4 regions of the Oryzibacillus soli genome follow, and region 1 is predicted to be linked to each of the others. Evidence: riboswitches for the same ligand, from Rfam matches in the RefSeq annotation. Region 1 holds a riboswitch; each other region holds the start of a gene.
What was found. Region 1 has a riboswitch for cyclic di-GMP ahead of ACSEXW_RS12625 (putative bifunctional diguanylate cyclase/phosphodiesterase). Riboswitches for the same ligand answer to the same signal wherever they lie in the genome.
Positions count from the first base shown of each region.

Region 2: linked by a shared signal. The riboswitch ahead of ACSEXW_RS16660 (hypothetical protein) and the one ahead of ACSEXW_RS12625 (putative bifunctional diguanylate cyclase/phosphodiesterase) in region 1 are both predicted to bind cyclic di-GMP.
Region 3: linked by a shared signal. The riboswitch ahead of ACSEXW_RS03940 (hypothetical protein) and the one ahead of ACSEXW_RS12625 (putative bifunctional diguanylate cyclase/phosphodiesterase) in region 1 are both predicted to bind cyclic di-GMP.
Region 4: linked by a shared signal. The riboswitch ahead of ACSEXW_RS06655 (pyridoxal phosphate-dependent decarboxylase family protein) and the one ahead of ACSEXW_RS12625 (putative bifunctional diguanylate cyclase/phosphodiesterase) in region 1 are both predicted to bind cyclic di-GMP.

Region 1 covers NZ_JBPPGJ010000008.1:135,170-140,054, forward strand. The annotation lists gene ACSEXW_RS12620 (LacI family DNA-binding transcriptional regulator) at 5-1,057, shown strand; cyclic di-GMP riboswitch class I at 1,137-1,227, shown strand; gene ACSEXW_RS12625 (putative bifunctional diguanylate cyclase/phosphodiesterase) at 1,625-2,800, shown strand; gene ACSEXW_RS12630 (DNA-3-methyladenine glycosylase) at 2,772-3,362, opposite strand; gene nifB (nitrogenase cofactor biosynthesis protein NifB) at 3,693-4,885, shown strand, end outside.
Region 2 covers NZ_JBPPGJ010000011.1:178,607-183,491, forward strand. The annotation lists gene ACSEXW_RS16655 (DUF4179 domain-containing protein) at 1-95, shown strand, start outside; gene ACSEXW_RS16660 (hypothetical protein) at 176-1,642, opposite strand; cyclic di-GMP riboswitch class II at 1,667-1,750, opposite strand; gene ACSEXW_RS16665 (hypothetical protein) at 2,051-2,728, shown strand; gene ACSEXW_RS16670 (SRPBCC family protein) at 3,358-3,807, opposite strand; gene ACSEXW_RS16675 (AraC family transcriptional regulator) at 4,054-4,885, shown strand, end outside.
Region 3 covers NZ_JBPPGJ010000002.1:439,193-444,077, reverse strand. The annotation lists gene ACSEXW_RS03960 (amidase domain-containing protein) at 1-317, shown strand, start outside; gene ACSEXW_RS03955 (D-alanine--D-alanine ligase family protein) at 323-1,303, shown strand; gene ACSEXW_RS03950 (hypothetical protein) at 1,355-1,687, shown strand; gene uvsE (UV DNA damage repair endonuclease UvsE) at 1,840-2,838, shown strand; cyclic di-GMP riboswitch class I at 2,925-3,015, shown strand; gene ACSEXW_RS03940 (hypothetical protein) at 3,091-3,306, shown strand; gene ACSEXW_RS03935 (electron transfer flavoprotein subunit beta/FixA family protein) at 3,850-4,689, shown strand; gene ACSEXW_RS03930 (electron transfer flavoprotein subunit alpha/FixB family protein) at 4,728-4,885, shown strand, end outside.
Region 4 covers NZ_JBPPGJ010000004.1:136,829-141,713, forward strand. The annotation lists gene ACSEXW_RS06650 (methyl-accepting chemotaxis protein) at 1-563, opposite strand, end outside; gene ACSEXW_RS06655 (pyridoxal phosphate-dependent decarboxylase family protein) at 580-2,238, opposite strand; cyclic di-GMP riboswitch class I at 2,321-2,408, opposite strand; gene ACSEXW_RS06660 (SLOG family protein) at 2,638-3,195, opposite strand; gene ACSEXW_RS06665 (hypothetical protein) at 3,274-3,489, shown strand; gene ACSEXW_RS06670 (GTP-binding protein) at 3,530-4,885, opposite strand, start outside.

The sequences.
Region 1 (4,885 bases):
ACGGATGCCGCTCAAGAAGGAGATCACACTGAAGACCATTGCGGACGAGCTGGGGCTGACGGTCCATACGGTATCGAAGGCGCTGCGGGGACTGCCGGGCATGTCGGAGTCCACTCGGCGGGAGGTGTTCCGTACGGCGAGGAGTCTGGGTTATTGGTCCAAGGCGCTGTCGGACGGGCTGGCCGCGGAACGAATTCCGATGGCTTCAGGCAAGCCGCGGCGGTTCGCGCTGCTCATCATGAATGACAGCCGGCTGTTCCGGCTGCAGTCCGAGGGACTGGAGCGCAGGCTCCATGAGCTGGGCCATGCCGCCCAGAACCTGCTGTTCCCCGGCTGGTGCCGAAGGGAGGAGGAGCTGCTGGAATGGGCGGAGCGTGCGGGCCTCCTGCATATGGACGGTCTGTTCCTGGGCCCGGCTATCCCGGAGTGGGTGGAGACGGCGTTCTTGAAGCTGTCCGTACCCGTAGTGATTATTAATTATCCGCCGGTCGAAGCGGCGGTGGACAGCGTGATCTGGGATGTTCAGCACGCCGTTCACATCAGTGTGGATGCCTTATACAAGCAGGGGCACCGGAGCATCCTGTATGCGGGGGATACCGTGAAGTTCCGCGGGTTCCGTCTCCGGTGGGAGGCCTTCTTGAATGCCTCCGCCCGTCTGGGGCTGTCTCTGAACCCCGGCGAACATCTGACGGAAGGGACGGAGGACAGGGGACGCTGGATGGGGCGGCTGAAGACGAGGCTTGCCAGCGGCAGATATACGGCGGTGATCGGTGGAGTCAGCGGCGAAGCGGAGTGGATTTTTGGAGCTGCGGCGGCCTTGGGGCTGTCCGTTCCGGAGGAGCTCTCTGTGGTGGGGATTGAGGATTGGGAAGTCCTGCACCGGCCCGGGCTGTCCCGACCGGTGCTGCTCATCGACGAATCGGGGGAACGGGCGGCGGAGCTGATGCTCCGCAGACTGGCGAATCCGTTGTCTCCTTACGAGCATGTACGGCTGCTCGGACCCTTTGTACCGGGAGAAACCATGGGACCAGCTAAATCCGAAAAAAAGGAACTCTAGGAGAAGCTGTAAAAAAACGGTGGACATAATTCGACAGATATGGTATAAAAGAACTATATAAAATGTGAATATTATGCAAAGACGTTCAAGGCAAACCTTGTGAAAGCAAGGGACGCAAAGCTACAGGGGCTTCACGGTCAGGGATGACCGCATGCCAGCCAGTTGCCGCTTTAAGGATGGAGGAAACCTTAGAGCAAGGTTTCTTTTTTTTGTGCCTGGAGCCGGTGCTGGATTGGCAACGAGGAGGTTCGCTCTTTGGGTCTTAAGACTCATGACCGCCCGCTGTACAGGCTGACGGACAGCATGGCGGATCCGGATTCGCAGGGAAGCGGCATGTCGTGATTTGGGAAGCGCATACACTTGGAGCGGGTTAGATCTTCCTGCTCTCCGCGGCTTACGAGCAGGAATCGCTGCAGAAGGAGATCAGGGACGGTCTGCTTCAGCGGATCTACACCCTGTATTCGGCGAAGAAGGCCGGCCGCAACTGGACAATCCTCACCGAGTATGTGGCCTAACGATGGATGAGTCATGTAGATACACAAGAACGAAGACACAAGAAGGGTGAGCATGGAAATGAACCGTCCCCAAGTTTCTGTTGAGGCGAAATACCGCTTTTTGTATGATCATGCACCGGTTTCGATTCTCTTATTGGATCAGGAGGGAGAAATTGCGGAGGCCAACCCCGAGGCGGAGAAGCTCTTCGAATTGCCGGCAGACGGGCTGGTGTCCCGGTCCATCCGCGATCTGGTGGCCCCTGTAGGCGAATGGGGCCGATCGGCAGATTGGCCGGAGGATGAAGCAGGGACGCCGCTTCTCCAGGGCTGCTTCGAGATCCTGGCAGGGCCAAGGAAGAAGAGGGTGGTGGCGAAGTCGGAATGGATGCCCCATCCGAAGGGCAGAAGCCAATATGCAGTTCTGGTAGAGATGGCCGACTGGGCGGTCCCCGCGAAGGAGCGGGAAGCTATGCGCCGGTTCGATTCGGCGGTGGAGGAGGCTCTACGGAATCAGGAGTTCCGGCTTCATTACCAGCCGCAGGTGGACATCCGGACGGGCCAGATCGTCGGCGCCGAGGCGCTGATCCGGTGGCAGCATCCCGAGCGGGGGTTGGTGCCTCCGGTGGAGTTCATCCCCTTGGCGGAGCGCTCGGGGGCTATTCGGACGATCGGCTATTGGGTGCTGGAGACGGCCTGCCGGCAATTGCAGCAATGGGAGGAGCAGGGGCTTCCTCCGATCCGGCTGTCCATCAATCTGTCCGCCAGCCAGATCTCGGACCTTCAGTTTACCGACCGGCTGAAGCGGATGCTGGAGGAGACCCGGCTGGCTCCGGGAAGGCTGTGTCTCGAAATTACGGAGACGGCCGCCATGCGAAGCGAAAGGGATTCCTCCCGGCTCAGCCGGGAGATGGCGGAGCTGGGAGTCGGCCTGGCCATCGACGACTTCGGTATGGAATACTCCTCCTTGTCGCTGCTCCGCAAGCTGGACGCCGATCTGATCAAGATCGACCGGACCTTCGTTAAGGATATGCTGCACGTGACCCGGGACCGGACCATCGTGCAGAGCGTCATCGCCTTGTCCCATGGCTTGGGCAAGCGGGTGATCGCGGAGGGCGTGGAAGAGGGCCTCCAATGGGAGAGCTTGCTGGAGCTGGGCTGCGATGAGATTCAGGGGTACTATATCAGCCGTCCGGTAGAGCCTGAACCGTTCATGCTTCTGTTCAGCGGAAGCCGGGTGATGGGGGCATAGTGCGGCCGGGGGCCGCTGCGAAACGCCAGGGCAGCTCCTTGCCCTTGCTGATGCCGATGCGGGTTGTGGCTTGGAAGGGCAGCGCTTCTCCCGCCTCCAGCCGCAGCTCCGTGCGGGAGGGATCACACACATCGAAGCCGTTCAAGGCCAAATCCACAGCCAGTGCCTGGGTCAGCTTGCCGGGACCGTCCATCAGGCGGGCCTCCGGAATGCGAGGTCGATTGGAGCGGATCCATTCCAGCCCCGACACGGGTACGGCAGCCCGCAGCAGCACCGCGCCGGGCACGCCGTCCGGTTCCGTGACGATGTTCATGCAATGGTGCATCCCGTAGGAAAAGTAGACATAAAGAATGCCCGGTGGACCGAACATCAGCCGGTTGCGGGGGGTGACGCCCCTTGCCGCATGGCTGGCCGGATCGCCGCTTCCCTTGTAAGCCTCCGTCTCCACAATCACCGCCTCGGCCTCTATCCCATCCTGACGCCGGATCAGCTTGCAGCCGATCAGAGCCTGCGCCACCTCCACCGTATCTCTTTCGAAGAAGTCTCTCTGCAATCTAGCCACGTCTCAACCCTCCGTATCCTTATCCTATCCGCATTATAAGGTCCGCGGGTCCATAATCCAAATCCGGACGGCCGGGCACGAATCCAATCCGCATTGAGAATGATTCCTAACCAATCAAGCGAAAAGTTGTATGCGTTTCAGAACAAATTTGAAAACGATTTACGTCACTTATATGTAATATAACATGACATTAGATGTGTCAGAATGTTTACAATGCTGGTTTTGATAGGTAAAAGCGTTGACCTTCCAGGCGGATCAGGAGTAATATGGGTCTAACAAAGCAAGGGCAGCACAGATATGTGATGAAACATAACACAAGGAGGTGGTTGAATGGAACCGAACCATTCCAGACATCCCTGCTATGACGAAGATGCCCACCACTTCTTCGCAAGAATGCACGTGGCTGTGGCACCCGGCTGCAACATCCGCTGCAACTACTGTAACCGCAAGTACGATTGCGTGAGCGAGAGCCGGCCCGGAGTCGTAAGCAAGGTGCTGAGCCCCGAAGAAGCGGTCCGCAAGGTGGAGACGACCCTCCAGACCTTGCCGCAGCTTACCGTAATCGGCGTGGCGGGGCCGGGCGATCCGCTGGCGAATCCGGAAGCAACCTTCGAAACCTTCCGTCTCTTGAACGGCAAGGTTCCCGGACTCCACCTCTGCTTGAGCACCAACGGCCTTCGGCTGGCGGAATTCGCAGACCGGATCGCCGAGCTCTCCATCCGGCATGTGACGGTCACCGTGAATGCCGTGGATCCCCGGATCGGCGAGAAGATCTACGGCTGGGTGGCGGACGGCGGCAAGGTATACCGGGGGCTGGAGGCGTCGGAGCTGCTTCTGGAACGTCAGCTGAAGGGCATCCGCATGATGGCGGAGAGAGGGATTGCCATCAAGGTGAACTCGGTGCTGATCCCCGGGGTCAACGACTGCCACCTGGAAGAGGTGACGGCCCGGGTGAAGGAGCTGGGCGCATTCACCCACAACATCATGCCGCTGATCCTGTCGCCGGGCAGCCCCTACGAGAAGGAAGGCGTCAAGGAGCCGAAGCCTTCCATGGTCCTGAAGGCGCAGGAAGCCAGCTCCAGGCTGCTTCCGGTCATGCGGCACTGCCGGCAGTGCCGGGCGGACGCGGTGGGACTTCTGGGAGAGGACACCAGCGTGGCGGACAAAGGCAAGGTTCCCGAAGGGCCGGTGAAGAGGATCTTCACCATGGAGCAGCGGGAGAAGAAGCTGAAGGAGCTGGATGCCGCCATGGAGGCGAAGCGCAAGGTGAAGGCGGGATCATCTTCTCCTGCGGCCGGAGGCTCGGCCATAAGGATCGCCGTAGCGACCCGGGGAGGCGGCAAAGTGAACGTTCACTTCGGGCACGCCAAGGAATTTCTGGTGTACGAGGTGACCGGCAAGTCGACCAGGCTCTTGGGAGTCCGCAAGGTGCAGGCCTACTGCAACGGGACGGCACAATGCGGAACGCCGGGAGGCAAGAGCGTGATCCTGGAGGAAACGTCGGAGATGCTGTCCGACTGCAA
Region 2 (4,885 bases), on a different contig from region 1:
TGGAGGCCGACGGGCCGGTCGTCAACCCGGTCACCTTCGACCTGATGAATTACCCCGCATGGATCGAGGAGCCGTTCTCGGTGAAGCTTAAGTAGACCGGGTAACGGAGTTCTCCAACAAACGAAGCCTCCCGACCACAGATGTGGATGGGAGGCTATCTTTTTTACCCTATGGCTTATTCCTTGTGCCCGTTGCCGTTTCCGTTGCTGCCCGGGTAGCCGTTGTCGGAATGGGAGGTATCCGTCTCCGGTGCGGGAGGGGTCACGGTCACCGAATACGGAACGCTGACCGGTTGAGAGTGGTACGTGGTCACGAACGTGCCGGAAGCCGTATAGCCATCGGTCTTGGTGTTGATGTTCGTGGACACCGCCTGGGTCTGCAGCTCGCCGTTCACCTTGAAGGTCAGGACGAAGTCTACCTTGATGACGCCGCTCACGTCATGGTTGCCCGCCCACAAGCCGGTCACGTCTCGAACCTCCACGTCACTGACAACTGCCTTCGGTGCGGCCGGCACGTTGAAGGCACCTTGTGCCGTCAGACCATCCTGCCCAATGGTGAAGGAAGCCGATTGGCCCGGAGTCAAGCCGGTGAGGGTGCGGACGCTGGTCGCTGTCTTCCCGTTGCTGTACTCTTCCTCCACCTGGTAGGTTACGGTATACGTGCCGGATGCCCAATCGAAGGTGTAGGAGGCCGAAGCCGCATCCACTCTCAGGAAGCGGGGCTTCACCGGGGGGACGAAGGTATAGACGGTGTGGACGCTGTTATCACCATAGGTTGCGTTCAGTGCCTGGGTCTCGGTGCCCAGCACCTGGGCGGTCTGCGCGGTAACGGTCGCCTTCAGCCTGCTGTTGATGTCCGTCCGGGTATAGGCATAGGTGAACAGGTTGCTGGCAGGATCATAGCCCGGCTCTTGCACACCGGAGATGACCGTCTCCTTCAAGACAACCGGCACCGGCGCCGTGCTCACGGTTACCGCTGCCGCACCGTCCTTGTAGGCCGGGTCGCTGGCTTGAACGGCATAGACGTCCTTCGTGCCTTCGACATGTACCGTGATGGCGGACGAAGTGACCTTGCCGTCGTCCCAAACCTTGTTCAAGGTGTAGGAATACGGGAAGGTGTTCGCCGCGCGGTTATAAGTCCCGAAGGATGTGTCCGTCACATGGTATCGGTCGATGTAAGCGACATGCACCTTGCCTGCGGATACCGGACCGGCTACCGTGCTATGGATCTGTCCAGCGGTCTTGCCGTTCTGGTAGACGGTGTAGGCTTCCACGGACAGGTCCAGGTTCCCCTTGTCTCCGGAACCAAGCGGCAGGACGGCCGAGTAGGTGAACAGCTTGTCCGCCACCTTTTTGATCGTGAAGGCGACCTGCGGGTAGTTCACCAGCTTCATCACCAGGACCGGACCGTCAATGACAACAGTGCCGGACAGGCTGACGGAGCTCTCCTTGTTGTAGGTCAGCTCAGCCCGGGTCTCGGACGTTAACACCCCTGTGCCGTAGCCCGTCTGCTTCACGGTACGGGCCGGTTCCACGGCCGTTGCACTGACAACCGCTCCAGCCGCCAAGGCAGAGGTTGCCGATCCTGCCAACAATACGGCGGACAATACACTTGCGCTGACCCATTTGACACTCTTCTTCATGCTGCTATTCCTCCTAGTTATGGTGCCTAAGAGGGCCGGTTACACTAGTGGCTCCATATAACCCAAGTGTCCAGTTAGAGGTTATACTTCATCGCATCCCTTATGTTCGTTATAATGATTATAATTCAGATAGGTCGATCTGAATAGTGCTTTAGACCGATTTGATGTCGAATTTAATAGAAGTTTAGGACTTTAAACTTATATATCGTGACGGAATGGTCCGTGGCGTCCATATGACTATGGATTCTCCGGCGGACTCAACTCCGGAATCGGCACAACCGGGCAGTAGCCAACCCTTTTCCCCTCCGGGAAACCGTAATATAATGGATCCATGCGGCGAAGGACGCCCTTATTCATCCACCGGTGAATAAGGGCGTTTTTATTTGCTCTTAAAAGGGAGGCGAGAAGATGAAGGCTTTTGAAGAAGCGCATGCGGCGTTCGTGCAGCATCATCTGGAGCGGCGATCGGGAGAACGGCGGGATCGGCTGGAACGAGGGCACAGCCATGCGGAGAAGCTGTTCGCGCAGAAGGTCTGGTGGCCGCTGAAGGGCCACTTTGATGGTCTGCATCCCGAGTATGAGGTGCTGGATTGGCGCGGGCGGCCCTATTATGCGGATTATGTATATTCTCCGGGGCAATGGAGCCTGCTCATTGAGATCAAGGGCTACGCGGAACACGTCACCCACATGGACCGGACCAAATACTCCAACGAGTTGAACCGGGAGTGCTTCCTGCAGGGTGCAGGCTTTCATGTAGTCTCGTTCGCCTACGATGACGTAGCCCACCGGCCGGAAGTGGTGTTGTACTTGCTTCGCGTCATCTTGAACCGCTACGAGTCCACCGGCTCCAGGGTGGAACGGGTCTTTTTCGCCGATCAGGAGATCTTCCGCTACGCCGTCTTCCTGGCCCGGCCCATCCGTCCGGTGGACGTATCCGCCCGCTTCTCCATCGACCCTCGGACGGCCGTCGCTCACCTGCGAAGACTTTGCGCCAAAGGATGGCTGCAGCCGGTTCATCGCGGCACGGGACAGCGGACCCTCTACTACGAAATTACCAAGCAGGGGCTGGACAGCGGGCTCTGGTGATGCAGACGACGGTCGGCAGGAGAGGCGGGTTGGCAGCTGTGGGAAATCGTTACGTCGGGGGGCTAGTCAGTTGGTTGCCGGGGAGTCGTCACGTCGGGTACTCGATTGGTTAGTTGCTGGACGGTGCTGGATGGGGCGATACGTCGGGTACTTGGTTGGTTGCTGGGGGAGGCGCTACGTCATTTACAACTAAATGGATTTCTTGTACTTAGATCACCAACGCTGAGCAGCTCGCATGAACGAAGTGGATTTTATGTATTTAGTTCACTCTAAATGGGCGGTATCGACTGGATTTACCCTAACTAGATGCAGTTTTTGTACTTAGTTCATGCGATATTGGGCAAATCGCCCAAACTAACTACTATAAATGCACTTAGTCGAATTACCTGCCACGTGAGACGTCGGCCAATGGGGAGCTCTCACCTTTTCGGGGGACTTCAGCGGGTACTCGCCCTTCAGCAGACACTCGGCCTTCCGGCCACCGTTCCACTTCCAGCCGTCGTTCCGCCTTCCGGCCACCGTTCCACTTTTCGCCGTCGTTCCGCCATCCGGCCGCCCCCCTTCCGGCGGAGGCCAGCGCAAAAAGCGCAGCGCGGAAGCAACCTTCCGCAACTGCGCTCTCGTTTTTTTCACCAGCCGAAATCGAGGGTCTTGCCCGTCTCGGCGTAGGTCTTGATGTTGCTCAGGATCATCGGCCAATGCTCTTGCGTGTTGGCGTAGGACGGATGCCCCTCTGCCCACTTGTCGTTCACCAGGACCAGCTTGGTGCAGCCGCCGACGGGGTCCAGGGTGAAGGTCACCCGGGTCTCCAGCTCCTCGTGGTTGCTGTAATACGATGGCCCCGGATGCTCCAAGTAGCTGAACACGCGCCCCGGCTCCACCTCCAGCAGCTTGCCGTACACATGCACCGTCTCGTCCCCGTCGTTGCCCGGACCCACATAGGCCAGATCATCCCCGGCCTTCATCCCGGATCGAATGGTGCAGCCGAAGAACACGGCCCGTACTCCCTCGTCCGACACCAGCACGTCCCACACCTGCTCCGGCGTTGCGCCGATATATAACGTATACACCAAATCCATCTTATTCCCTCCGTCTATCGAACGTTGGAAGACCCTATTCCGGTCTTCTTAATCACTATAACTCTTATCTTCGAATTCGTATTGTAAAAATGCGACCGACCCCCGAAACGAACATTCTGAGGGTCCTTTTGGAGGTTTTGACGGTGCTCCGCCGATTGTTCCGCCCCATCCGGTCCGGTATAGTGAAGATTGGGGGAGTATCTCTAACGCTTCCCTCCTGATCGACGCCACCCGGGGGGTAGACCTATGAAAAGAGACAAGATCCGGTTCCGCAGACGCAGCGTCGCCATGACGTGGCTGCTCTCCTATATCCTCGTGCTGTTCGTGCCCATCGCCATCAATCTGGCCGTCTACTGGCAGACGGAGAAGACGGTGGAGAACCAGATCAAGCGGGGCAACGACACCCTGCTCCTGCAGATGCAGGAAGCTGTCGACAACGAGGTGTCCGGCATCCGCAGGCTCGTCTCCCAGATCTACGCCAACGAGAAGGTGCAGAATCTCTTCTATTCCAACAAAGCCAACCGGGGCGACTACCGGTTCGACCTGTACGAGATCCTCCAGGATCTGAAGGGCATCCGATCCGCGTATTCCATGTACGAGGAGTTCTACATCTACTGGTCGGACGGAGGGCGGGTCATCATGCCCACCGTGTACAAGCCCGCCGATGAGGCTTATGCGGACCTGTACCAGGGAGGCAATCTGTCCTTCACCCAGTGGCTGGGCAAGGTGAACAGCATCAACCGCCGCGAGTTCATCCTGACCAGCCGCCGGACGGAGGAAGGTGCCCTCCGGGAGTACGCCACCTACATCAGCTCCTTCCCGGCGGACAGCAACGACCAGCCGGCCGGCTCCATCGTCATCATGCTGAACGCCGAGCAGCTCTTGAAGATCATCGGCAACGTCCGCCTCTTCAACAGCGGCAGCGTCTTCATCATCAACGAGCGCAACGAGGTCCTGACCTCCACGCTGAAGGACGAGAAGGACCTGTCTCCCTTGGGGCCGCTTCCCGATAGTCAGGGCAACAAAGCCGTGGTCTACCGGGGAGAGCCGTCCCACATCTATTACGTCAAATCCACCA
Region 3 (4,885 bases), on a different contig from region 1:
GCCAGGAGCTCTGGAGCTACAGCTGGGCGGTGGCCAACGCGCTGCAGGCCTATCTGAGCGGCACGAGACCTTCCGGTCTCCGAGCCGTGGCGGTCGATTCCCCGAAGAAGCTGGATATCGGGGACGTGATCAGCTACAGCTGGGACGGTGACGGCCGTTACGGGCACAGCACCATCGTCACGGCCTTCGATCCGCAGGGCATGCCGCTGGTCAATGCCCATACCGTCAACAGCCGGCACCGGTATTGGGACTACTCCGATTCCTATGCATGGACGGAGAGAACGAAGTACAAATTTTTTCATATAGGGGATGAATAAGGCTGATGGAGGGGAATCGAGACGGCAAGATCAGAGTCGGAATCAACGGATGCATTCCGGCCCTTACCGGGGATGCTGCCGGCAGGGCCGCCTTCTTGGACCCGGAGCGGTATGAGGTGTCGGTGCTGCCGGAGATTCCGTCCGGCGGCTTCCCCGATCCAGCTGTGCTGACGGGACTCCATGCGGTGCTGCCGCTCTGTGGAGACGGGGGGGCAGAAGGGGTGGAGAGGCATTATTCCAGCTTGGCGGAGCTGATGGGAATTCCCATGGCGGGGCCGGATCTTCGCCAGTGCGCTCTGGGAAGGGACCGCTCCGTGATCCGGCGTCTGTTGGCCCATTGCGGTCTGCCGCAGGGCCTCTTCCGTACCTTCACGCGGGAGCGGTATGCCGGCAACGGAGCTTACTATGTGGCGGAGATCGAAATGGCCGTCGGGTATCCCTGCCGGATTTATCCCGCCCGCTCCTGCAGAGGCGGCGGGATCATCTGCCGGAACCGCGCTGAGCTAGAGGCGGCTATGGAAGCGGCATTCTCGGCGGATAGCCGGGTGATGGCGGAGGAGGAAGTCCCCGGCCGTGCGCTGTTCGTCGCGCTGCTGGCCGGCAAGGTGCCGCTTCAGAGCGCCATCGGAGAGGGGACCCCGGTGCCCGATGCGGCGGCGGACTCCGCTAATGGGGCCGGCATAGTACCCGGACAGCCGCTGGCTCCAGCGAAGCTGCCGGAAGAGACGGCGCAGCAGCTCGGACGGCTGGCCCGTCAGGCCGCCGACCTGCTGGATGCATCCGGCGCGGTGCTGATCCGCTTCGTGGAAGCGGCCGAGGACGGCCGCCTTTTGGTCGATGCCGTCGAGCTGGCCCCGGACCTCCGCCCCGGTGGGGCATACGCCGGTCTGTGGGAGCTCTCCGGCATACCGTATCCGGAATTGGCCGCAAGGCTGGTGGATTACGCCATGGGGAAAGGAACGGGGAGCCCGGCATCGGATGAATAAGGGGATGAGCCTATGGTATCCTTAAGAGAAAGGATAGAAGGAGGCGGACATATGGGATTCGCGACGGAGTTCAATTCGGTATGCAAGTTCAAGCGAACGCAGGAGCTGTACGATCTGTTGGAATACGGCCGCGGCAAGATGGTCAAATCCGGCTTTCGGGTTTTTCCGGCCGGCCAGAAGGTCATCGCCTATTCTCCGGATAACAAGGCGATCGCCATCGTGAAGATTCTGGCGTCCATCGCGGAGATCAACTTCCAAGGGGAGGAGATTACCCAAGTAGAGATGGAGCTGATCCGGCTGCTGACGGAGGAGGAGGCCCGCATTCAGACCGCTCTGGCTCACGAGATGTTCTTCGGAGAGCACGAAGCGGGCGGAGCCGTTTGATGCAGCAGGGGGCTGCGGCGGAATGAAGGCCATCTATGGCCTTCATCTCCCAAGCACCCCATGTCCCGCACGGAGAGGAAGGCTGCCGGAGAATGAAACGGCGGGAACCCGGGTACGGTATAACGGACTATACTGCGCGGGAGGCAAAAAGTGTGATCGTACGATTCGGTTACGTAGCCATGTCCACCTCCGTAAGCAACGCTTCTCCGTCCAAAACGATGACCGCCACCAGCTTCGCCAAGCTGGAGGACCGGGAGGCCGCCATCCGTAAGCTGGAACGCCTGGCCTCCGAGAACATCCGCAACACGCTGCGGCTGCTTCGCCATAACCGGGCCCACGACATCCGCCTGTACCGGTTCTCCTCCAAGCTGATCCCGCTGGCCGGCCACGAGCTTCTGAACGGCTGGGATCCGATGCCCGCCTTGGCGGATGACTTCGCCGAGCTGGGGGAATATGTCCGGCAGCACCGGATGCGGACAAGCTTCCATCCCGACCACTTTACCGTGCTGTCGACGCCCCGTGCGGAGGTGCTGAAGTCCTCCATGGCCGACCTGGAGCGGCACCACGCCATGCTAACGGCCATGGGCCTGAACGGAAGCGCCAAGTGCAACATCCACATCGGAGGCACCTACGGCGACAAAAAGAAGGCCCGGGACCGCTTCATCCGGCACTTCGAAGAGCTGCGTCCGGAGGTTCGGGGCCGCATTACCCTGGAGAACGACGATAAGACCTTCACAGCTCTCGAGACCCTGGAGGTCTGCGAGGAAGTGGGGGCGCCGATGGTGCTGGATCTTCACCATCATATGGTGAACCATACCGGAGAGGATGCCGCGGAGCTGTGGCCGAGGATCGGCAAGACCTGGGAGGGCGCCGGAACGGATCCGGAGGCTTCCGTCGGTCTCCCCGCCCTTCCGCCCAAGATCCATGTCTCCAGCCCGAAGAACGACAAGGATGTCCGGGCCCATGCGGATTATGTGGAGGCCGCTCCGCTGGCCGGCTTCCTACGGGCCGTCGCCCCCATGACGCCCGCTCTGGATGTGATGATCGAGGCGAAGATGAAGGACGGAGCCTTGTTCAAGCTGATGGAGGAGCTGCCCGGCCTGGAAGGAGTAAGGCGATTGGATCAGGCCAGTGTGGAAATTGAGACTTAAGACTCAATTTTTCCGACATTTGGAATTACCCTTTGACAAAATCTGCGAGTCACGGTATCGTTAACTTAATACCAACGAACCATTTCCACTGAAAAAGGCAAACCTGCCGAAAGGCAGCGACGCAAAGCCGCGGGTCTAAGGTCTCCGAACGGGGACCACGACAGCCGGGCCGCCAAAGGGATGCCCTCCTCCGGGAAGCACCCGGGGGTTCTTTTTTTTCCTGTGGAAAGGAAGAGAGGAGATCGCGCAACAATGGGGGCTATGCTGGCCAAATCGTATATGTCGCTCCAGCGGCAGACGAAGCTTCAGAGCAATGTGCAGGAATTGGGTGAAATGTTGGGCAGTCGGCAAGTGGCCGAAAGCATCCTGGCGAACATGCTGGGACTGGAATCGGTGGAGCTTCAGGACCTGATGCAGCATCTCGGAACGATCTACACTCATCAGCAATTCCGGACCGGAGCACTCTAGGTCGAAACCGCCTGCATGCTGACAGGAATCATATGGTTATTAAGAACCCGTCATTGCTGGCGGGTTTTTCATTTTATTGGGTGTAGGTGGGACCGTATTCCAGAAACTGTGTAAATCAAAATGCCGGCACTGTACTAGTGAAATAATTCACGAATGGAAAAGGCAGCATGGGGTGGCTCCAGTCAGAAGTCCATAGCAGTAAGCATAGGGCCAGATGGGGCTTGCATGCCGAACTGGTGAACAAATCTATCCATCCGCACCCATATCAGGAGTAGAAAGGGGTTAAAATAGCGCTTTCTTATGAATTTATGTCAAAAGTTTGACAGCTGATAAGCAAAATGGGGGTCTGCAACAAATGAATTTATTCACAATGTAGGAATTGTGTTCAGGCTGTGGAATTCGTGGAATATGGTGATAGCGGGGGAGATACAGCACTAGCGAAATTCTAACACAGATTTATGAAAGCGCTATCATTTCTAATGTAAAAATCATTATAAAGTCCGCCGCTTACTCCCGGTTCCGGCGGAACAACGAAAAACGGAGGTGCTTCACTTGCTGCATGTAGTTGTTTGTGTCAAGCAGGTGCCCGACAGCAGGGAAATCCGGATCGATCCGAAGAACAACACGCTGATCCGGCAGGGCGTTCCCAGCATCGTCAATTTTTATGACATGCACGGCTTGGAGGAGGCGCTGCGGCTGAAGGATCAGTTCGGGGCCCGGGTGACCGTAGTGACCATGGGCCCTCCGCCGGCGGAGAAGGGATTGAAGGAATGCATCTCCCTCGGGGCGGATGAGGCGGTGCTGGTTACCGACCGGGGCTTCGCCGGTGCGGATACGCTGGCCACCTCCTACGTGCTGGGCTTGGCGATCCGGAAGATCGGAGAGGTCTGGGGCCCCGTAGACATGGTGTTCTGCGGGAAGCAGACGCTGGACGGAGATACGGGGCAGGTTGGTCCCGGAGTGGCGTGCCGCTTGAACATGGACCAGCTGACGTATGTATGCAAGGTGGCGGACGTCAACCCGGAGACCCGGCGGGTCCGGGTTCACCGGCAGATGGAGGACGGCGTAGAGGTGACGGAGACCTCCATGCCGGTGCTGCTGACGGCGCTGAAGGAGCTGAACAAGATCCGGCGGGCCACGCTCCCCGGCATGATCCGGGCGGCGAGATACAAGGCGGCGGTCTGGACGGCGGCGGATTTCCCCGAGCTGGATAAGACGAAGATCGGTCTGAAGGGCTCCCCAACCATCGTGGGCAAGACCTGGGTGCCGGAGCTGAAGAAGGCCAACACCGTACGGGTGGAGGGCGCCACCGCACAGGAGCTTGCAACGGATCTGGCCGGCAAGCTGTGGGCGGAGGAGCTGCCGAAGCGGCTGGGCTGGTAAGCGGCATGGATAACGGGAGATAAGAGGAGGGGCATGCGATGAGTGAAGAACGGTTGGAGACGGCGGCACCGGATTGGTCGGCATACCGCGGCGTCATGATCGTAGTGGAGCACCGGCGGGGAACGGCCAAGAAGGTATCCTGGCAGCTCCTGGGGGAAGGGCGGAAGCTGGCCGATAAGCTGGAGGCGCCGCTTCT
Region 4 (4,885 bases), on a different contig from region 1:
ACGACCGACGCATCCAGGTCGATGCCCAGAATGCCGGCCGCCTTGCCCTGCTTGTCCTTCAAGGGAAGGAAGATGGACTTATGAATGCCGTACTCGTCCTTGTAGATCGGGCTCAGCACCTCGACGCCCTTCTGCAGGGACTCCTTCATCTCGCCGGTGAAGGGGTAATCCGTGCCGAAATCCTCGTCCAGGCCCGTCAGGATCAGAATTTGCTCCTTATCCTGGCGGTTGGCCAGGATGTAGACATTTTCCAAGCCGTGCTTCTGCTTCAGGGCCTCCAAAGACTTCTTCACTTGCTGGTAATAGGGATGCTTGACCCCGTCGATCTCCTCGATGTGGCCCGGTATGGAGGCAACGGCTTCATCGGCCACGTGGATATCCGTCGCCAGCCGAAGGTCGAACTGCTCCAGGAGCCGGTCCGTTTGTTTGGTATTCACCATATACCCCGACAGGGCGAAGGCGGAGCAGGTCAAGAGCTGGAGGATGGTGACGCCCAGCATGATTTTCATAGATACGGATCTTCGGAATCCTCTCGTGATGGGGTTGTTCCATATGCGGTTCAAGGTATGATGGTCCTCCTTAAGGTGCGGTTGGAATCTTCAAGGCCGACAGAGCCTCGTTTACTCTGGACTTCAGGTAGCGGACGATCTCCGGGACGTGCTCCACCTCGGTGTACGGCGAGATGACGAAGATCTTGGAAGCCGATAGCGGCTGGTCCGGACCGTCCGTTGTGGGAACGAGCAGATGCTTCTTGGTATCGCCGAAGAACATCTTATCCCGATCCCGGCCCAAGAGCTCGAACAGCTCCTCGTTCAGCCGGTTGGTCTCGGCGATCTGCCCGGTGGAGCAGCGCCCGGCCACTTCGTCCGCGAAACGGGGGCCTACCGGCGCATACAGCCGGAACAAGGAGACGATGCCCGGATTATCGGCATTCACGAGAGTCAGCTCGGGAATCTCCCGGGCCACCTCTTCACGGATACGGTGGCTCACCTCGATGAACTGCGCCAGCAGTCTTTGGTAGCCCTCGATTCCGAATGCGGTCAAGGCGCTGTAAATGCTGACGGCGCTGGCCATCCTGGAGCATTCGAGCGTGTAACCCGTATGGTATTGGCCGTACCCCCGGTGTCCCACATAAGGCGTCTCCTCGGGCTCCAGATCCAAGAGCTTCAGATCCGATGCGTTGCGGACCATGAACAGGCTCGTCACGTACGGCGTCTGGCCCAGCTTCTGGAAGTCGAAACAGAGTGAATCAGCCAGGTTCAGGTGCCGGAGCCTGCGGTGAATGGCGTGCAGAGGCTTCAGCGCCGTAATAGGCAGCCCAAGCGGGTTACGGTCGAAGTCATACCCGTTGAAGAACGCGAAAAATCCGCCCAGCGCCGAATCGGCATGGATATGGGGATCAGGCAAGCCGTGGGCTTGTGCGATCTCACGGGAGACGGCGCTGACGCCCTGCACATCGTCGATGCCCAAGGCATCCGTCGTCCCCGTCGTGGCGACGATATAAGCGGGAATTCCGCCTTGGCGGATTACCTGCAGCAGCTTGTCCCGCAGATCATCCAGGTCCATGCTGCTGTCGCGGCGGGTGCGCACCCGGATCAGCCGATCCGTGCCGAGACCGGTGGCCTGGACCGATTTATAGAGGCTGTAGTGGGCCGCTTCCGAGCAGAAGGCGTACAGGTTCCGCGGCACTCCGGTCTGTTGAGCGTCCGGCGCAAGCTTGGCAATGGCCAGACGGAGACCTGTAAAGACCGCCCCTTGACCGCCCCAGGTCGTATAGCCGCCGCTTAGCATGGGGTCGTATCCGACCAGCTTGGACATCATGCCGATGACGCGCACCTCCGCCTCGGCTCCAGCGGGCCCGTAGACATCCCACAGGTTGTTCCCGTTCACCAGGAAAGCGGCCAGCATGCCGACGATCCCGGGAATGCTCGCCATGGGCAAAATGTTCGTCAAAAAATACTTCGTGTGGTATGGATGGTCATGAAGCAGCTCCAAGAGCTTCGGAACCACATCCTTCATAGGAGCGCCCGATTGGGGTATCGCGCTCTCCTGCAGCAGCTCCCGGTAAAAATGCTCCGAACGCCGCTTCGTTCCGGCCAGATTGACCCGATCCGGATTTTTCAACCGGTCGGCTCCTGCCAGGAGCTCCTCTAAGAGCTCCTGGAGCTGCTGGCGCCGGGAGGGGTCGCCGTCCGCACTGGGAAACCATTCTTGAACCCGATTCAAAGCATGGTTCACGTACATCTCTCCTCTTCTGTCTTTGTAGTGGGCTTGTAAGGGAAAGAAAAAAAACTGGAGCCGGATATGCCACAGTTCAGGAATGGGCAACTGGCTGACTTTCCCGACCTGCGGGAGTAGTCCCTATAGCTTTGCGTCCCTGCCTTTCGGCAGGTTTGCCGGTCACTATTCGATTCAGGTCCAACTTCATCCCCCAATAGGTAGGATAAAGGATGAACGATCTTTGTCACGCAAAAAATGTGTCTAAATTGGAAACTTTTCTGTAATTTGTCGTTTTTAACTCCCGTTTCCATGGGTAAGATTGGCTAATTCCCTGCAATCAGGCGATCTTGGGGTGCGACAAAGAGGACCGGACGCCTCCCTTCGGATGCATCCGGCCCCTGCCGGTCCCTTGTCCCTTTAATCCCAAGCCGGACGTTCCTCGTCCGCCGTATCCTGAAGGTCCTGCGCCGTAATCGTGATGATTCGGTAAGGCTCAATAGCTGCGTAACGCTGAGCCTCCGCACGGAGGTACCGGGGCGAGCCCTCCTTCTCCTCATCATACAGAAGCAAGAGGCCGTCCGTGTTGCGGAGCAAAAACCGGTCTTTGGCCTTGAACTGCCAAGGCCCCTCATACCCGCGCTTGGAGACGCAGGCCTTGTAGTCCGCCCGCGCGAGGAGGCTGCGGTACCATTCCTGCTTCTCCTCGCCCCAGTGCTCCTCCTGGTTCTCGTAAGGGGTGATCACCGCCAGCCGGAGCGCAGGATACTCCTCCCGAAGCTCCAGAGCGGCTTCGGCGGCCCACAGCTCCACCCCCCACTGGCCGCTGACCACCACCCATTCCAGGCCATCCTCCAGCAGGCCCCGGAGCACCTTGGCCACCGCCTTCTTAATAATCGGAATCCCTGGATGCTTCATGGAGTGGATCCCCAGCTCCGATGCCTTGTAGCCTGTGATCAAAATCCGTTCCAGCGACAATCCCCCCTTGTATTCGACACGGATACAGGTTAGCATAAGATGGTAAGTCTAGGAAACTTTGAAAAGGAGAATGCAACCATGGCACGCAACCGCAAGCTGATGACCGACGCCGATTTCCAGGAGGCTATGACCAAGCGGATCCCGATCCGGGTGTTCGAGGACGATATGATCGTGGATCCCAAAGGGCTGATCATCCGGTTCGACGATTCCGTCATCGTCGTACAATCAAGCGTAAGCGAAATTACCTACCATCAACGGAAAAAGTGCGAGTTCTTCGAAAACGAGAGGGACTAGCCCCGCGATTGCCCAGGGGCTCCTTCCGTCGCATGGCACGCTACAGAGCCCGTCGAACCGCCAATATATATTTGGACTGGTCGAGCGGATTCACTCCCCTCCGGGGCCGCTCCACATGAACCTCCGGCGGGCATTCCCGGTATCCACCGAACGATACGGACAGATGGCCCCTTCCCTTGGTCATGGAGCTTAGCCGCGCCGGAAAATCAAGGGAGGTTGCCACCGGGAGCATCCCGGTCAGCTCCAGCCGCTCCCCGCTCAAGACGGGGTTGTCGAATTCCCCCCTCATCAGCACCAGCTCATTCATCACCTTGCCTCCGGCCTCCTCCGGCACGGACAGGCGGAACCGGAGCATCGGCTCCAGCAGCTTGGTTCCCGTGCGCGCCAGCCCGTCCATGATGCCCATCGGCGTCGCCACGACGAAATCCAGCGGATGGGTATGCCACACGTGATGCTCCCCCTCCACCAGCGTCACCTTCAGATCCGTTACCTCCCAGCCGCGCAAGCCCTGCTCCAGCGCCTCCGGGACCCTGCGAGCTACCTCGTTCTGATAGCTCTCCAGAAGGTCTTCTTTCCGTACAATGGAGGCATATTGCAGGCCGCTGCCCCGCTCGCCGGGCTCGATCCGGAACCGGAGTACCGCCCAGCAGGGCTTGGGCATCGTATAGGCGATGAACCCGAAGCCGGCTTCGGCCGGCGTTTCCTTATAAATGACCGTCGGCTCCCCGAAGTCCACGTCCAGCCCGTAGCGGCTCTTCACCAGCTCCGTCAGGACCTCGATCTGGATCGGGCCCATGACCTTCAGATGAAGCTCCCGCTCCTCCTTCAGCCACTGGACGTCCAGATGGGGATCCTCATCCGCCAGCTCCCGGAAGGCGGCTACCGCCGCAGGGAAGTCCTTCTCCTGACGCCACTTCACCTGTACGGTCAGGAGGGGCACCGCCATCCGCCCGAGGTGCGGGATCCGCTCCGGACTGCCGAGAATGTCCCCTACGGCCGCGTGGCTGAAGCCGTACACGGCTCCGATGTCCCCGGCTTGCAGAACCCCGGCGTCCACGGATTTGGGCCCCTCCACCTTGCGGATCTGCGTGATCTTCTCGTCCAGCCCCCGGGTGTGGTTCAGGACGGAATCCCGGTTGCGGAGCACGCCGTCGTACAAGCGGACATACGCCACCCGGCCCATGGCCGCATCCTGCTCCAGTTTGAATACGACGCCCGACAACGGAGCGTCGGACGAGCCTGCCGGTGGCGGCAGCAGGGAAATGATGGCATCCATCAGCGGCAGGATGCCGATGCCTTGACTCGAAGCTCCGAAGAGAACGGGATAAGCTGTGGCTCGCTCCGCCGCGGGCTTCAGAACATCCCTCAGCACTTCTGGCGGCTGTTCTCCTTCCTC